DNA from 4 places in the Brucella sp. IR073 genome. Region 4 is predicted to be linked to each of the others. Evidence: predicted binding sites of a transcription regulator. Region 4 holds the regulator's gene; each other region holds the start of a gene.

Region 1 (4,296 bases), 210 kb from region 4:
ATGAGCGCGATGCAGCCGTTGATGATCTCAGAGAGATTGTGCGGCGGGATGTTGGTCGCCATGCCCACAGCGATGCCGCCGGAGCCGTTGACGAGCAGATTGGGAAAGCGCGCCGGCAAAACGGTCGGCTCCTGCTCGCGGCCGTCATAATTGTCCTGGAAATCGACCGTTTCCTTGTCGATATCGGCAAGCAGCGTCTCGGACAGCTTCTCGAGGCGGCATTCGGTATAACGCATGGCCGCAGGGGGGTCGCCGTCCACGGAGCCGAAATTGCCCTGCCCGTCGATCAGCGGATCGCGCAGCGAAAAATCCTGCGCCATGCGCACCAGCGCATCATAGATCGAGGCGTCGCCATGGGGATGGTATTTACCCATCACCTCGCCGACCACACCGGCTGACTTACGATAGGGGCGGTTCCAGTCCAGCCCCATCTCGTTCATGGCGTAAAGAATGCGCCTGTGAACCGGCTTCAAACCGTCACGCGCGTCGGGCAGCGCGCGGCTCACGATCACGCTCATCGCGTAAGCGAGATAGGAGGTCTGCATCTCCTCGACAATGGAAACCGGCTCAATGCCGTTGGGATCTTGCGGACCGGTCGGCGGAGTTTGATCTGACACTGTTCAAAGGTCTTTCATGCGAGAATCGATCCAGCCCTTATAGCGGAAACGCGGAAGAAACACCAATAAACAGGCCTTTTCATAGGGGATAATTGGCCTTATATTTCAATGCGATAGAAACGGGCATACAAAGATGGGCGAATCATACGCCACATTCGGGCCATGATTGGCCTCGTCTTGAAGGAGCAAGGCAACAGGGAAACAAGAAAGTATGTTTTATTCGCAAACATACTCCCTGCTCACCTATTCCCTTACACCCCAATTCCCTTTCAACGGAAAGCATCCGATGGTCTACGACACAATCCTGAGTGCCTTCGTCACGCTGCTGGTGACCATCGACCCACCGGGGCTGGCGCCGCTGTTTCTGGCACTCACGACAGGCATGGACCGCAAGGCGCGGGGACAGGTGGCGCTGCGGGCAAGCATCATCTCATTCTGCGTGCTGGCGCTCTTTGCTGTTGCCGGGGCACAGATATTGGGCGTGTTCGGGATCACCATCGGCGCGTTCCGCGTTGCTGGCGGGCTGCTCCTCTTCTGGATCGCCTTCGACATGATCTTCGAGCGGCGGCAGGAGCGGAAGGAAAAGAGCGCCGAGGTGGCTATCACCAAGGATCACATCCGCAACATCGCGGCCTTCCCGCTGGCGATCCCGCTCATCGCGGGACCCGGTGCGATTTCGGCGACGATCCTGCTCGGCGGCTCGTTTCCCGAGACGGGGCCGCGGCTGGTGCTGGTGCTGATCCTCCTGGTCTGTATCCTGACCACATATCTGGTGCTTCTGCTCGGTGAACGGATCGACCGTTTTCTAGGCGAGACGGGCCGGTCGATCCTGACAAGGCTCCTCGGCGTCATCCTCGCCGCGCTGGCGGTGCAGTTCGTGGCGGATGGGGTGAAGGCGCTGGTGGTGGGGTGATGCGGACGATGCGATCAATGGCCACTGGAGCGGGACGAGATGACAATAAGTCATCTCCAGCCAAATCATGCGCCGGAGCTATGGTCACCGCCACCGAAATATTGGGCATAGCCGCTGGCTAATAGCAAATGCGCTTCGGCATTCGCCAAATAGCGCACACTCGGTAAATCAGGCGATGCCAGCCAATTCCAATCTGGGATGGCTGGCATCATAGGGGTGCTTGAATCGTCTCCCGCTTAGAACGGAATCTCATCGTCCAGATCGCGCGAGAAGCCGCCACCGCCGCCCTGCGATGGGCTGGAGCGGCCGAAATCGGAGCCGCCCTGGTCGGAATAATCGTTCATCTGGCCACCGCGGCCGCCTTCGAAGCGTCCGCCGCCGCTGCCGGCACCCTCCCCGCGGGAATCGAGCATCTGCAGCTCGCCGCGGAATTTCTGGAGCACCACTTCTGTCGTGTAGCGGTCATTGCCGGTCTGGTCCTGCCATTTGCGGGTCTGCAGCGAGCCCTCGATATAAACCTTCGCGCCCTTCTTCAGATATTGCTCAGCCACCTTGGCGAGATTGTCATTGAAGATCACGACGCTGTGCCACTCGGTCTTCTCCTTGCGCTCGCCCGACTGCTTGTCGCGCCAGGTCTCGGACGTCGCGATGCGCAGATTGGCCACCATATCACCGGAATTCAGGCGCCGGATTTCCGGATCCGCTCCGAGATTGCCGACGAGGATGACCTTGTTGACGCTACCTGCCATAAAACCCACTCCAACTTTTGTGTTTCCCCGCACCATACAGGAGCGAGGCGCAGGGCGCGCATCCGTATGGCAATTCGCCCCTGACTATCCACAGAGTTATTGTTCTATGTTTGTTCTATAGATTTTTGCGCCAAATGCAAGGGGAAGTTGGTAAATGGTGAAGAGAGTAACCCAAGCCCACCATTCACAATTCACTATTTTGCTATTCACTCATGTGATTGGCCCCGCCGCTCTTATGTTCCTGGCGCGCGGGGCCGGATTGGGGATCACCCTCTTTGCCGGTAGTGATTCACCGGCAAGTTCTCAAGGAAACATCCGTTTCCCTTATCAATCGTCCAAATTTTCAGTAGCCGGCTTAAGCGTGTCACCTATAGGTGGCTTAAGCCTTGGATGAATTATCAGGTGGACTCATGCCTCATTCCTCCTGTCAATTCCCGTCCCGACCGAAGGCGGAATTGCGCGATGACCGCTCGTCCATCCGGCCATCATTCCGCGCCTTCGATCACCATTGAATGTGTGCCTGTCAGGAGCATTCGTCAACGATCTTGTCATCACAATTTGCGTGGCTTATGTCAGGAGTCGGTTGTTCGATGTTTGTTCCAGTGATAAGAACGGCATCTCTTGAACTTTCGCGAAGACAGGATGGCAGGGGCGCGAATGAGCGATCAGAAATTCATCTCCATACGCGGCGCGCGCGAGCATAACCTGAAGAATGTCGATCTCGACCTGCCGCGCGACAAGCTCATCGTCATGACCGGCCTGTCGGGTTCCGGCAAGTCCTCGCTCGCCTTCGACACGATCTATGCCGAGGGACAGCGGCGCTATGTCGAGAGCCTTTCGGCCTATGCGCGCCAGTTCCTTGAAATGATGCAGAAGCCCGATGTCGACCAGATCGACGGGCTTTCGCCCGCCATCTCCATCGAGCAGAAGACGACGAGCCGCAATCCGCGCTCAACGGTCGGCACCGTCACCGAGATCTACGACTATATGCGCCTGCTCTTCGCGCGTGTGGGCGTGCCCTATTCACCCGCCACCGGCCTGCCGATCGAAAGCCAGACGGTGAGCCAGATGGTCGACCGGGTGATGGCGCTCCCGGAAGGCACGCGGCTCTATATCACCGCGCCGATCGTGCGCGGGCGCAAGGGCGAGTATAAGAAAGAGCTGGCGGAGCTGCAGAAGAAGGGCTTCCAGCGCGTCAAGGTGGACGGCACCTTCTATGAGATTGCCGACGTTCCGGCGCTGGACAAGAAATATAAGCACGACATCGATGTGGTGGTGGACCGCGTGGTGGTGCGGGACGATCTCGCCTCGCGCCTGGCGGATAGCCTCGAGACCTGCCTGAAGCTGGCGGATGGCCTCGCCATTGCCGAATTCGCGGACAAGCCCCTCCCCCCGGAAGAAACCGCCGAAGGCGGCTCTGCCAATAAATCCGCCAATGAGACGCATGAGCGCATCCTGTTCTCGGAGAAATTCGCCTGTCCGGTTTCGGGGTTCACAATTCCCGAGATCGAGCCGCGGCTGTTCTCGTTCAACAATCCGTTCGGCGCCTGCCCGACCTGCGACGGGCTCGGCTCGCAGCAGGCCATCGACCCGAACCTGATCGTTCCCGATGAAAACGCGGTCGTGAAGAACGGCGCGATTGCGCCATGGGCCAAGTCGTCCTCTCCCTATTACAACCAGACGCTGGAGGCGCTGGGCGCGGCCTATGGCTTCAAACTGGGCGCCCGCTGGCGCGATCTTTCGGAAGAGGCACAGAAGGCCATTCTTTACGGTACAGGCAGCCGGGAAATCACCTTCGCCTATGATGACGGGTTGCGCTCCTACAAGACGACCAAGACTTTCGAGGGCGTGATTCCCAATCTGGAGCGGCGCTGGAAGGAGACGGATTCGGCCTGGTCGCGCGAAGAGATCGAGCGCTATATGGCCTCCTCCCCCTGCCCCGCCTGCAATGGCTATCGCCTGAAGCCCGAGGCGCTGGCGGTGAAGATCGGCGGGCTGCATATCGGCGCGGTGACCG
Region 2 (4,296 bases), on a different contig from region 4:
GCCACAGGCAATAGTCAGACCGTCGCCAAGGATCGTGCCGGGGCAACCACCAGAGCTTTCCGCCAACGTGGACTTCAACAGCTTCACCCGCTCGAGTTTGTCTGCCCCGCCGCTGGCGGGCACGCCAATCTCCATCTCGCACCACGCCCCCGGAAAAGGCGAAAGCCCGCGTATCCGATTGTGAATATCCTGCGCATTCCCCGTCCAGTCGATGCGCGTTTCCGCCTTGTCGATCTTGGCGGCATAGGTCACACCCGTCTCCGCCTGCGGCGTCAGCGTCAGGCTGTCGCGCTCCAATGCGGCCATGGCGCGCACCATCAGATCGGCGCCGATCATGCTCAGGCGGTCGTGCAATTCTCCCGCCGTCATATCGGGCGTGATCGCGACCTTCTCGACCATGGCGACGGGGCCGGTATCGAGCCCTTCATCCATCTTCATGATCATCATGCCGGTTTCGCGGTCGCCGGCCATGATGGCGCGCTGGATGGGCGCGGCGCCGCGCCAGCGCGGCAGCAGGGAGGCATGGCCATTATAGCAGCCGAGCCGCGTGCCCTCGAGAATGGCTGATGGCAGCAGCAGGCCATAGGCGACGACAACAGCCACATCGGCTTCGAGCACGCGAAACGCTTCCTGCTCCTCCGGGCTCTTGAGGCTCTTGGGCGTGCGCACCTCGATGCCGAATTCCTCGGCCTTCTGATGCACGGGCGATTTGGTGAGTTCCAGCCCGCGCCGTCCGGCGGGGCGGGGCGGCTGGCTATAGACCGCCGCGATCTCATGACCCTGACCGATCAGCGCCGTCAGAACAGGCACGGAGAAGTCCGGAGTGCCCATGAAAATGATGCGCATGGGCTTCCCCTGCTAAATAGCCAATCGGCTCGGCGGACGATCCTTGGCAAGCTTCTTGAACCGCTTCATCACCATGTCGCGCTTGAGCTTCGACAAATGGTCGATGAAAAGCACGCCATTGAGATGGTCGATCTCATGCTGCAGGCAGGTCGCCATCAGCCCCTCGGCCTCGATTTCCTGAGGCTTGCCGTCGCGGTCGAGATAGGTCACGCGCACGCGCGCCGGGCGCTCCACTTCCGCGTAATAATCGGGGATTGACAGGCAGCCTTCCTCATAGACGCTGCGCTCGTCCGAGGAAGCAACGATCTCGGGGTTGATGAAGACATGCGGCGCCCGCTCCTCGCCTTCCTTGGAAAGGTCGATGGTGAGCATCCTCAGCGGCGTGCCGACCTGAATGGCGGCAAGCCCGATGCCGGGCGCGTCATACATCGTTTCCAGCATATTGCCGGCAAAGGCGCGCAACTGGTCGTCAATGCGCTCCACAGGCTTCGACACCTGGCGCAGGACGGGATCGGGCAGAATGACAAGCGGCAAAACAGACATGCATCATCACCTAATTGCTCGGGAGCTAAGCGTCAAGGAAAGGGAGTAAGGGAATAAGGGAGTATGGGAATAAGAGATCATTTCGGAAGAAAGTGGACAGCTTCGAACGAATCAGAGCCCTATTCCCCTATTCCCCTATTCCCCATTGTGTTCTTGTTTTGATCTCGTACTCTCATGCGGAATCGGCTAAGCATTCTGCATGGACACAAACACGCTTCTCTCAGCCCCGCTGTTCCAATTTGGCGGCAATGCCGTTTCCGTCGGCGCGACCTTGCTCTGCGGGCTGGGGCTGGTCGTGCTCTTCGGACTGTTCTTCCTCGTCATGGGATGGCGGATGGCGCAGGCGCGGGCCATGGCGGAGGTCGAGGCGGCAGAGCGCGCTCGCGACGCGGAGATGCGCATGACCGAAATCCTGAAATCCCAAGCGGAAATGCAGGGCCGGATGCAGACCATGGCGGAGGTGTTCGGCGCAAGGCAGGCCGAGCTGAATAAATCGATCCGCGAGCGCCTCGACGGCATGACCAGCCGCATCGGCCAGACCATGACCGAGCAGAGCAAATCGACCCATGAGAACCTTGCAAAGCTGCAGGAGCGGCTGGCGGTGATCGACACCGCGCAGAACAATATCCAGGCGCTGGCGGGGCAGGTGGTGCAATTGCAGGCCATTCTCGCCAACAAGCAGACGCGCGGCGCCTTCGGCCAGTCGCGCATGGAGGCGATCATCGCCGATGGCTTGCCGCATGGCGCATACGAATTTCAGGCGACGCTCTCCAACGGCAACCGGCCTGACTGTCTGGTGCGAATGCCCAACGGCGCCCCCTCGCTTGTCATCGACGCCAAGTTTCCGCTGGAGGCCTGGAGCATGATCCGGGACGCCGAAGGGGCGGAAGCGAAGAAGATCGCAATCGCCCAGTTCCGGCGAGACGTGGAAGTCCATATTCGCGACATCGCGGCAAAATATCTGATAACAGGCGAGACGCAGGACACAGCCTTCCTGTTCGTGCCATCGGAATCGATCTTCGCGGAGATCCACGAGAATTTCGAAGGGCTGGTGCAGAAAGCGCACCGCGCGCGCATCGTCATCGTCTCGCCCTCGCTGCTGATGCTGTCGATCCAGGTCATCCAGGCCGTGTTGAAGGACACCCGGATGCGCGAGCAGGCGCATCTGATCCAGGGCGAGGTGATTCGGCTGATGGAAGACGTCGCCCGGCTCGACGAACGTGTGCGCAAATTGCAGGCGCATTTCCTGCAGGCCAACAAGGATATCGACGATATCCTCGTCTCCTCCGGCAAGGTGACGCGGCGCGGCGAGAGGATCGAGGCGCTGGAACTCGGCGAGCCCATGGCCGACACGCCCGTGCCCGTGGCGTCTGCGCCGAGCGTTCCCCGTAGCGCCGAGAGCAAGACCGGGCAATTGCGCCTGCGTGTGGTGGAGGAAGAGTAGGGCTACCCTTCTTCCTTCTTCCGATCCGAATGCCCCAGATCGCGTTCCGGCCAGACGATATCGCGCACGCGCTGCTTCAAGACCTTCGCCTCTGGAAACCCGCCATCGCGCTTGCGCTCCCAGATGAGCGCATCGTCCACGCGGATTTCATAGATCCCGCCGGTGCCGGGAATGAGCGCCACTTCGCGTAAGTCCTGCCCGAAGGTCGAGAGCAGCTCTTGCGCCATCCAGGCGGCGCGGAGCAGCCAGGCGCATTGGGTGCAGTAGGTGATGGTGATGCGCGGTTTGTCGGTCATGCGTCGCCTGTTATCACATCATGTCTCGATTGGAAGATGGCACGGCTTCAGCCCTTATTGCCAGTCTCTTTCGGCGCTCGGGCGAAACGCCCGCATAAAACAAAGCCTGCCAAACGGATTGGCAGGCTTTGGAAGTTTGGGGCTGGCGACGGGCTTATTTGAACAGGCTCGGCAGCCACAGCGACAGGGCGGGGATGTAGGTGACGAGCAGCAGCACGGCGATGCTCGCGCCGAAGAACGGCCAGATCGTGCGCATCGCTTCGCGGATCGTGATCTTGCCGACCGCGCAGCCGACAAAGAGTACGGTGCCGACCGGCGGCGTGTTGAGGCCGATGCCGGCATTGAGGATCATGACGACGCCGAAATGCACGGGATCGATGCCGAAGGCCTTGACCACAGGCAGCAGGATCGGCGTCGAGATGATGACCATCGGCGCCATGTCCATGAAGGTGCCGAGCAGCAGCAGGATGATGTTAATCATCAGGAGGACGATGATCGGATTGTCCGAGAGCGCCCCGATTGCCTGAACCAGCACCTGCTGCACCTGCAGGAACGACATCAGCCAGCTGAATGAAGCCGCCGCGCCGATGACAAGCAGCACCATCGCCGTCGTGCGCACCGCGCCAAGCACCGCCTCGACGAAGCCATGCCAGTCGAGCTCGCGATAGACGAGGAGCGACACCAGCAGGGCGTAGAACACGGCGATGCAGGAGCTTTCCGTGGCGGTGAAAACGCCGGAGCGGACACCGCCGAAGATGATGCCGATCAGCAGCAGCCCCGGAAATGAGGCGAGCATGTAATAGCCAAGGCGGCGGAAGCCGGGGAAGGGCTCAGCCGGATAGCCGCGGCGGCGGGCGACGATATAGGCCGTCACCATCAGCGCGCCGGCGAGAAGCAGGCCCGGAATGATGCCGGCGGTGAAGAGGTCGGCGACCGAGACATTTCCGCCCGCGGCGATGGAATAGAGGATCATGTTGTGCGACGGCGGCACCATCAGGGCGATGATGGCGGCGTTGACCGTGACGTTGACGGCATAGCTGCGGTCATAGCCGCGCGCCGCCATCTGCGGGATCATCAGCCCGCCAACAGCCGAGGCATCGGCGACGGCGGAGCCGGAAATACCGCCGAAAAGCGTCGAGGCGACGATGTTGACTTGGCCGAGGCCGC
Region 3 (4,296 bases), on a different contig from region 4:
TTGGTGACAACAGCGGGCACACCCATCTGCGTGGCGAGATTGGAAAGCGCGTGAAGGCGCAGCTGGTCGTTGGGACGCCGGCGCAGCGTCAGCGCCATATAGGCGCGGTTGCCGAAAACTTGCCCCACGCGACGCAGCCGCACCGCGCAAATCTCGTCCGCCGCGTCAGGCACGAGAACCGCGATCAGCCCTTCCGCGTGAGCCGCAAGGTCCGCCCATTCCAGATGGCATTTCGCCTTGCCGCCCCGCTTCTTGCCAAGCGAAAGCAGGCGGCAGAGCCGGGAATAGGCGGGCCGATCCATCGGATAGACGAGAACCGACATGCCGTCCACAAGATCGAGCCTGCAGCCGACGACGAGGCGGACGCCCGTCACCTTCGCCGCCTCATGGGCGCGCACGATCCCGGCAAGGCTGTTGCGGTCGACGATGCCGAGCGCCTCGATTCCCATCATGGCAGCCTGCGCAAACAGCTCCTCGCAACTGCTCGCCCCGCGCAGGAACGAGAAGTACGACGTCACCTGCAGTTCGGCATAGCGTTTCATCCGAATATCCCGTGCAGATACCATTGATGACTGCCGCTTTGCGGGCGCTCGCCATCGCCGGAGCGGAACAGCCAATAGCGCTCGCCCGCCTCGTCCTCGACGCGGAAATAGTCCCGGACCGTCGCCATTTCGGCGTCGCGCTTCCACCATTCGCCGCGAATGCGCTCCGGCCCGTCGGCGCGGCGGATGCGGCGGCGAACGCCCCGCCAGGTGAACCAGACGGGCGGATTATCGGGCAGGAGGGCTATGGTCTCGATCGGCTCGGGCCGGCTGAGCAGGCGCGGCGGACGCGGCCACTCGCCTTCCCATGTCGCGCCGGTTTCCGGGGCAAGCGAGGAGACGCGGGCAACGGAGCGCTCCGGCACGTCGCTCTGAACCGGCACGAAGCGGCAGAGATTATGCGCCCCGACGCGGTTGGCGAGAACATCAATCAAATCGGAGATGTCGGGTTCCTCCTCTTCGGCCAGCGAGGAAACCGCCTGCCGGTCCCTGAGCGGCTCGGCGATAACAGCCGCAAGGTCCATGGCCTCGATGCCGAAGCCCGGATCGACCGTCTCGATCTTCTCGCAGAGAAGCCGCGTCAGGCGCTTCGCATCGCGCACCGGCTGGGCCGTGCCGACACGGATCGCCTGATGCGTATTGTCGACGCGCCGGAACAGGAGATCGAGCCGCCGCGCGCCCAGCCCCTTCTTTTCCAGTTCCGCGCACAAGGCGGTGGCGAGCAGGCCTATATAGCGCGCGATGGTTTCGGCGGCGGCGATGGGCTCGGCGAAAACGCGGCGGACTTGAACGATTTCAGGATCGCGAAGCGGCTCAATCGGCTCCGCCACGGTGCCCAGCGCCTGATCCAGCCTGCGGACGATTTCGGGGCCGAAGCGCTGGGTCAGGGGCGCGCGCGGCTCATGCATGAGATCGCCGACCCTCTCGAAACCGAGCGTGCGCAGGCTCCGCACCGTCGCCGCATCAAGACGCAGCGCCGCGACCGGCAAAGGTTTCAGCATGGTCTCGGCTGCGCCGGGCGGCACGACCAGAGCATGATCCCGAAAAGTTGCAGACTTTTCGGATAAGATCATGCGGCAAGACAAAGGGTTAGAGCGTCGGGTGAGGAAGCGCGCGGCGGCATGGGCCGCGCCCCATGTATCGGCGATTGCCGCGCGCGCCTCGACGCCGAAGGAGGCGAAGCGCTCGACAAGCGAAGCGAGCATGGCCGCCTCCCCGCCATGAAGATGGTCGGCGCCCGTGGTGTCGATCACCAGCCCGTCCGGTGGATCGGGCATGACGACCGGAGAAATGCGTTTCAGCGCCCACAGCGCCAGCTTGCGCAGGCCCTCGGCATCCGCGCGCGGATCGCCATCCATGACGGTGAGACCAGGCACCAGCGCCTGCGCCTTGGCAACCGGCATTCCCAGACGCAAACCCAAGCCTTCGGCATTGGCGTCGAGCGCGGTTATGATCCGCCGGCCTCCTTCGCGGCCGATAAGGATAAGCGGGGCCTTAGCCGAAAGCACGGCGCCATCCGCTTTCCTCCTCAGACGATCCACCGGCCATCGGGGTAGATAGAGCGATACGACCCTTTGCATCACAAGCTTCCACTTCAAAATCCGCGCTTTCGCCTCCTCGGCAGCGCACGAGTTCCAGACGCCAGCGCGACCGTCCGAGACCCGGCACCGGAAGCGGCGCGGACGGCAGGACTGAGACGCGCCAGCGCGTGACGCTCGCCGTCGGCTGGCCGAAATCGCCAGCCTCCGCCGGCCTGCGCCAGCGGCGAAGGGCGATGCCGATGGTGCCCGAGCCTTCCGCCGCCAGTTGGAGGCGGCGGGAAGCGGTCATTGAAAGCCGCGCGATTTCCGCGACGACGGCTCCGAGGCCGCCATGGCGCAAGCCTTCCTCGAAGCAGGCGAGCAGCGCTTTCTCGTCGCCCGCCTCCACATGGATCAGCCGGTCGGGATTGAGCCCGGCCTGTGCCAGCCCCGGCGCGAAAAGATCGCGCCGCGTCACCACCCAAAGGACTTTGCCGCGCGTCCTCCCGGCAATGCCCGCCGCGAACAGCGCCGCCGCCGCACCATCCACCGCCCCATTCCCGCCACCCGCCACCTCATGCAGCCCGCCCAGCGCCAGCCCCCCGCCGGGAAGCCTGCCATCGATGTCGGGCACCCCGAAGGGCAGGACGTCAAGCACACGCCCCTGCCCCCCATCGAGGCGCGCAATACGCTCCCGAAGCTCGGCAATCACTGGACTGGCAACACGATCCAGCATGGGCGAAACGGTTCTCCGCAAGGCATTAAACCGGCATTCATGCCGCTATGTTCCTTATTTGTTCTTAATGCGAAACAGAGTCAACTGGAGTCTTGTTTCACCCTTTTGGAAAGGCTGGCGGGACAGCGCCCTCCTCTGTCCTGCCAGCCAATCTCCCCCGCAAGGGGGGAGATTGGCTGGCATCGATGACAGCTCTTATTCTGCAAGGTCGGCGATTGGCACCGCGCATCAATGAAAGCCAATCTCCCCCCTTGCGGGGGAGATGCCCGGCAGGGCAGAGGGGGGCGCCTAGCGATTCCGTCAAAAACAGGAACCGCCGACCAGCAACAACCTATGCCGGTTGGCCCGACAGCCCCCGAATGCGCTCAAGGTCCGCAACAAACTCCGCATAGGCCTGATGCCGCGCCGCCTCATCCGGCACACGCAGAAGATAGGAAGGATGAACCGTGACATACCCCGCGCGTCCGTCGAAATCGAACGGGCCGCGATTGCGCCCGATGGGCGTTGCCCGTCCGGCAAGCGCCAGCGCCGCCGTGGCCCCGAGCGCCACCACGAGATGGGGATGGACGAAGTCAAGCTCCTTTTCCAGCCACCAGCGATAGCGCTTGACCTCGCCGGCGGTCGGCTTCTGGTGAATCCGCTTCTTGCCGCGCTGGACAAATTTGAAATGCTTCACCGCATTGGTGAGGTAGATTTGGCGGCGGTCGATGCCCGCCTCCTCCATCGCCCGGTCGAGCAATTGCCCCGCCGGTCCGACGAAAGGCCGTCCCTGCCGGTCCTCCTGATCGCCCGGCTGCTCGCCGACAAAAGCGATGGCTGCGCCTTCCGGCCCCTCGCCCAGCACAGCGCGCTCGGCCCCGGCAACAAGCGGAGGGGATGCCATGATAAGGCGGTTGAGCGCCTCCAGCGACTTGGGCTCATCAGGCGATTGCGCTGGTTTGCTTATGGCGGACATGGGCGGTCTCCCGTTCGGTTTCTTCCCTTAACGCGCGAGACCGTGTTTTGGACGAAGCGGGAGCTTGGCAGATTGTGTTTGACGGAATCACCGAACGGGATTTTTGCCGTTGTTGTCATGGAGAGGTAGAGGAATGGATCCCAGTGACGAGCACTGGGATGACGGATGGGATTGGCTGTTCTCGATAATCTCCAACCGTTCCGCATTCCACAATGGTTGTCCAGTTGGCGAAAACCTCTCCACCCGTCATCCCAGTGCTTGTCACTGGGATCCATTCCTCTACAGTGACGTTGCCACCTACGAAAGCAGAGTTTCGTTGCTTTCGTTTAAAAACAAAAGCCCTACCCCCTCGCCGAAGCGGCGTTGGCATCGTCCAGATAATAATTCGCGTAGCGCTCCATGAAATATTCCGAGCTGCCATAGGAGCTGTATTTCGCCAGGCCGCGCATATCGGTCTTGTTGAGGATGAGACCCAGCACTTTCGGCTGGATATGGCCTTCCGCCTGCAAGGTCGATTTGACGAGCGCGCGCGGGGTGACGCCC
Region 4 (4,296 bases):
CGCAGCGCAGCTTTATCATGCTGGCGGTGATGCTCGTCGCCGTGATGATGGATCGCGCCGCCATCACCATGCGCAATCTGGCGATTGCCGCCCTCGCAACCATCGTTCTCGTGCCGCATGAATTGCTGGGCCCGAGCTTCCAAATGTCGTTTTCCGCCACCGCGGCGCTCATCGCCGCCTTTGCCTGGTGGATCGACCGGAGGCGGAACTCAGAGGAGGATGCGCCGCGCTCGTCCTTCGCCGTGCGGGGTTTCCTCCACAAGATGGCGGCCTCTGTCGGCGCGACGGCGGCGGCATCGGCGATTGCGGGAACGGCGAGCGGCATTTTCGCGCTTTATCATTTCAACAACACCGCGCCGCTCGGCCTGCTCGGCAATGTGTTGGCGCTGCCGGTCATATCGGTCACAGTCATGCCTTTCGCTGTGCTGAGCCTGCTCGCAATGCCCTTCGACCTTGAATGGCTGCCCTTGCAGGTAATGGGAGCGGGCATAGAGGTGGTGAAATGGATCGCTCATCAGGTGGCCGCGGTCTCGCCCCATGCCAATCCCGGCATCATGCCGGTTTCGACCTTGCTTTTATGGTCAGGTGGGCTGGTGCTGGCGATGTTTCTCAGAACCCGTCTGCGCGCCGCCTCGCTCGCCTTGTTCGCGGCGGGGCTTGTCTTCTATGTCAGGGAAACCGGCCCTGATCTGATCCTCTCGGACAATGGCCGCCTCGTCGCGCTGCGCATACCGGACGGCGCGCTTGCAATCAACCGCGCGCAGCCCTCGAAATTCCTCATTGAAAACTGGACCAAGGCCTACGACGCAACCGGCATCGTTAAGCCAGCAACGAACTCGGGCTCGTCCGGAACGAACGGCTTTGTCTGCGAGGACAACATCTGCATAGCCGAAATGCGCAACGGCCAGACGCTCGCTTATACGGACGCGCACCAAGGCCAAACCATCGCCTGCGCCATCGGCGACATGGTCATTCTCGCCTTCGCCGGCAAGAACCTCTCTTGCAGCGGCGAAGGGAAAACCGTCATCACCCTCCGCGACCTCGCCATCAAGGGAACGCTCGAAGGCCGCCTGCCGGACGCGACGAGAAACGAAACTCAACTCACCTATGCAATCGGTCCGCCGGAACGGCCATGGAACCTGCACCGGCTGCACTCCCGCGCCGCGCGCGGTCTGCCCGAGAAGACCCTGAACCGCGAACGAACCGGGCGAAGGCTGCCAGAGCGAGCGGATCTGCGCGCGCCCGACCGGGATCAGTAGCGCCGGATCAGCCCCACCAGCTTGCCCTGCACGCGCACGCGGTCCGGCCCGAAGATGCGCGTTTCATAGGCCGGGTTTGCTGCCTCCAGCGCGATGGATGCGCCTTTGCGGCGAAAGCGCTTCAACGTCGCTTCTTCGTCATCGACAAGCGCCACGACGATCTCCCCCGGATTGGCGGTGTCGCCGCGCTTGATGACGACAGTATCGCCATCGAATATTCCGGCCTCGATCATCGAATCGCCCTTGACCTCCAGCGCGTAATGATCGCCGGGGCCAATCATTTCCGGTGGCAGGCTGATGACATGAGTCTGGTTCTGGATGGCGGCGATGGGAACGCCGGCGGCGATGCGGCCCATCACCGGCACCTGCACGGCAGAAGATGGCGCGGCTTCGTCATCCGCCTTGGCGGCGGGGCGAGAGCGGGCAGGGGCCTGCGCTGCCATATTACGCCCAAGGCTGCCCTCGATGACGCTGGGCGCGAATTTCTTCTGTGCGTTGAGACCGGGCGCGATCGAATCGGGAAGCCGCACCACTTCCAGCGCGCGGGCGCGGTTCGGCAGGCGGCGGATGAAGCCGCGCTCCTCCAGCGCCGTGATAAGCCGATGGATGCCGGATTTCGACGCCAGATCAAGCGCCTGCTTCATCTCATCGAAGGAGGGGGGAATTCCGGTTTCCTTCAACCGCTCGTGGATGAAAAGCAGAAGTTCATGTTGCTTGCGCGTCAGCATCGAGTGGTTCCTTCAAGGGAATCGGAACAAAAACAAACCCAGAACAAACACTATCTGTTCCAGTCTTGTTCCGCAAGCGTTTTAAACTGGTTAAAATTGAGAAAAGATATGAATTAATTTCTGCAGTCGGAGCTTCCTGCCAAGGTCCATTCGATCCAACGACACCTGCCGGCGGACCGAATGGATAGCTGTTGTGCGCTCTTGCCGCTAGAGATTTTGGCCGAGGAAGCCGCGAATGAAGCCGGCTATTTCATTGGAGTGGGTTTCCAATGCGAAATGGCCGGTGTCGAGAAGGTGTACATGCGCTCGGGGCAAGTCGCGTTTGTAGGCTTCAGCGCCAGCGGGTATGAATGCCGGATCGTGCCGGCCCCAAATTGCGAGGAAGGGCGGCTGATAGGTGCGGAAATACGCTTGGAATTGCGGATACCGGTCAAGATTGCTGCGATAGTCGAGAATCAGATCCAGCTGAATTTCCTCCGCGCCAGGGCGGGCCATCAGGGCGATGTCGAGCATATAGCCGTCGGGGCCGAGGCGTTGCGGGTCCGTTCCGGTGCGATACTGCCAGTTTTCGATCACGTCAGGCGAAAGCGAAGCGCGACAAGCCTCGCGATTTGCCTCGCTTGGCTCCCGCCAGTAGGTTTCCCATGGCCCCCACTGGTCACTGAACCCATCGAGATAAGCGTTGCCGTTCTGGCTGATAATTGCAGTCACTCTCTCCGGGTGAGCCATCGCTAACCGATAACCGACCGGCGCGCCGTAGTCGAAAACATAGAGGGCATAGCGGTCCAGCGACAGTGCCTGTGTGAATCCATCGATTACCTTCGCCAGATTATCGAAAGTAAAATCGAACGTACCGCGCGCCGGGCTTTGCGTATGGCCGAAACCGGGAAAGTCTGGCGCTATCACGCGGTACCGATCCGAGAGCTGAGGCATAAGCTCGCGGAACATATGACTGGACGAGGGAAAGCCGTGCAGCAGCAGAAGGACTGGAGCGTTCCTTGCGCCCGCCTCCCTATAAAATACATTCACGTCTCCCACTTGCTGAGATTTATAACTCACCGTCATGACATTTCTCCAATCGGCAGGTTGGGTTTGCGCCAACCGCGCATCCTAGGCACCCATACAAATACTACCGAACGGTCGGTTGTAAATAGGCATCTTTTTTGATAGTTGATATCGGGCGGGAAATGCGTTCCGGCTTCGGCCTTAGAGCATGATCCAGAAAAGTTGCAGACTTTTCGGATAAAGATCATGCGGAAAAACAAAGAGTTAGAGCGCGATTGCATCGCGCTCTAAGAGGGAGTGTTCGAATGAAGGCAACCAGGGAAGAAATCATTCTCGCGGCGCGGGAGCTGTTCCGAGAAAAAGGTTATGCTGGAGCCTCGATGCAAGATCTTGCCAGTCGGGTGGGGCTCAAGAAGGCATCGCTCTACATGCGCTTTCCAAACAAGGAGGCGTTGGTTCCCGTGGTCCTGGAGATGACCTATAATGATACATTCGCACGTCGGGACGTGAACGGGACGGACTGGAGTGACGCCTACGAGGCGGCCATCCGGTCTATCGCAGCCGGTCTCATGGACGTGAAGCGGTGCGTGGGTTTGCACCTCGCTTATGGCATCGGCGACGAAACGCCGATAGCGAAGAAAGCCGTACGGGATTTTTTTCAGGCGTTGCGGGATCGCCTGAGCGGGATTTTAGCCGAAATCATGCCGCGCGAACGCGCCGAAACAGTCGCCGCCGATGCGCTTGTGCGGCTGGAGGGTGCGACCTTGCTGTTGGCGCTGTTCGATGACCGTCAGGCTATGGAGCGTGCCGTAGCAGCGGCGCTGACGGATGCCGCCAGCGCCTTGAATGCTTCCCATTAGAGCGTGATGCGATTAAACCCGTGCGGGCATCACGCTCTAACTCTTTGTTTTGCCGCATGATCTTGTCCGAAAAGTCTGCAATTTTTCGGGATCATGCTCTAAATATCCAGCTCTTCCACAAATGCCGCGCGCTCCTGGATGAAGCGGAAGCGGGCGTCGGGGCGGGTGCCCATGAGATCGTCCACGACGGTGCGGGTTTCCGTCGCCGTGTCCTCGGCGATCTCGACGCGCAGCAGCGTGCGCTTTCTCGGATCCATCGTCGTTTCCTTCAGCTGCTCGGCGCGCATTTCGCCGAGGCCTTTGAAGCGGCCGATTTCGATCTTGCCCTTGCCGGTGAACTCGGTGCGAAGCAGCTCTTCCTTGTGCGCGTCGTCGCGGGCATAGGCGGTCTTGCCGCCCTGGCTGATGCGATAGAGCGGGGGAACGGCGAGGTAGAGATGGCCG

What was found. Region 4 encodes LexA, which represses DNA repair genes until DNA is damaged. Its sites were predicted from a motif close to TGTTCNNNNTGTGTTCNG; they were not measured.
Positions count from the first base shown of each region.
Region 1: a site for LexA is predicted at 2,380-2,397, ahead of ACOWVG_RS09565 (single-stranded DNA-binding protein). Genes of this name have one in related genera too.
Region 2: a site for LexA is predicted at 1,538-1,555, ahead of ACOWVG_RS17850 (DNA recombination protein RmuC). Genes of this name have one in related genera too.
Region 3: a site for LexA is predicted at 2,847-2,864, ahead of ACOWVG_RS09075 (ImuA family protein). Genes of this name have one in related genera too.

Region 1 is NZ_JBAKHD010000004.1:31,863-36,158, reverse strand. It holds gene gyrA (DNA gyrase subunit A) at 1-617, opposite strand, end outside; gene ACOWVG_RS09570 (MarC family protein) at 904-1,530, shown strand; gene ACOWVG_RS09565 (single-stranded DNA-binding protein) at 1,767-2,279, opposite strand; gene uvrA (excinuclease ABC subunit UvrA) at 2,937-4,296, shown strand, end outside.
Region 2 is NZ_JBAKHD010000011.1:32,001-36,296, reverse strand. It holds gene fmt (methionyl-tRNA formyltransferase) at 1-846, opposite strand, end outside; gene def (peptide deformylase) at 859-1,389, opposite strand; gene ACOWVG_RS17850 (DNA recombination protein RmuC) at 1,589-2,833, shown strand; gene ACOWVG_RS17845 (SelT/SelW/SelH family protein) at 2,836-3,129, opposite strand; gene ACOWVG_RS17840 (TRAP transporter large permease) at 3,284-4,296, opposite strand, start outside.
Region 3 is NZ_JBAKHD010000003.1:493,733-498,028, forward strand. It holds gene ACOWVG_RS09065 (error-prone DNA polymerase) at 1-542, opposite strand, end outside; gene ACOWVG_RS09070 (Y-family DNA polymerase) at 539-2,122, opposite strand; gene ACOWVG_RS09075 (ImuA family protein) at 2,037-2,798, opposite strand; partial or broken gene ACOWVG_RS09080 (UdgX family uracil-DNA binding protein) at 3,130-3,771, opposite strand; gene ACOWVG_RS09085 (polysaccharide biosynthesis tyrosine autokinase) at 4,095-4,296, opposite strand, start outside.
Region 4 is NZ_JBAKHD010000004.1:246,263-250,558, forward strand. It holds gene ACOWVG_RS10585 (ComEC/Rec2 family competence protein) at 1-1,259, shown strand, start outside; gene lexA (transcriptional repressor LexA) at 1,253-1,987, opposite strand; gene ACOWVG_RS10595 (alpha/beta fold hydrolase) at 2,195-3,052, opposite strand; gene ACOWVG_RS10600 (TetR/AcrR family transcriptional regulator) at 3,298-3,852, shown strand; gene parE (DNA topoisomerase IV subunit B) at 3,951-4,296, opposite strand, start outside.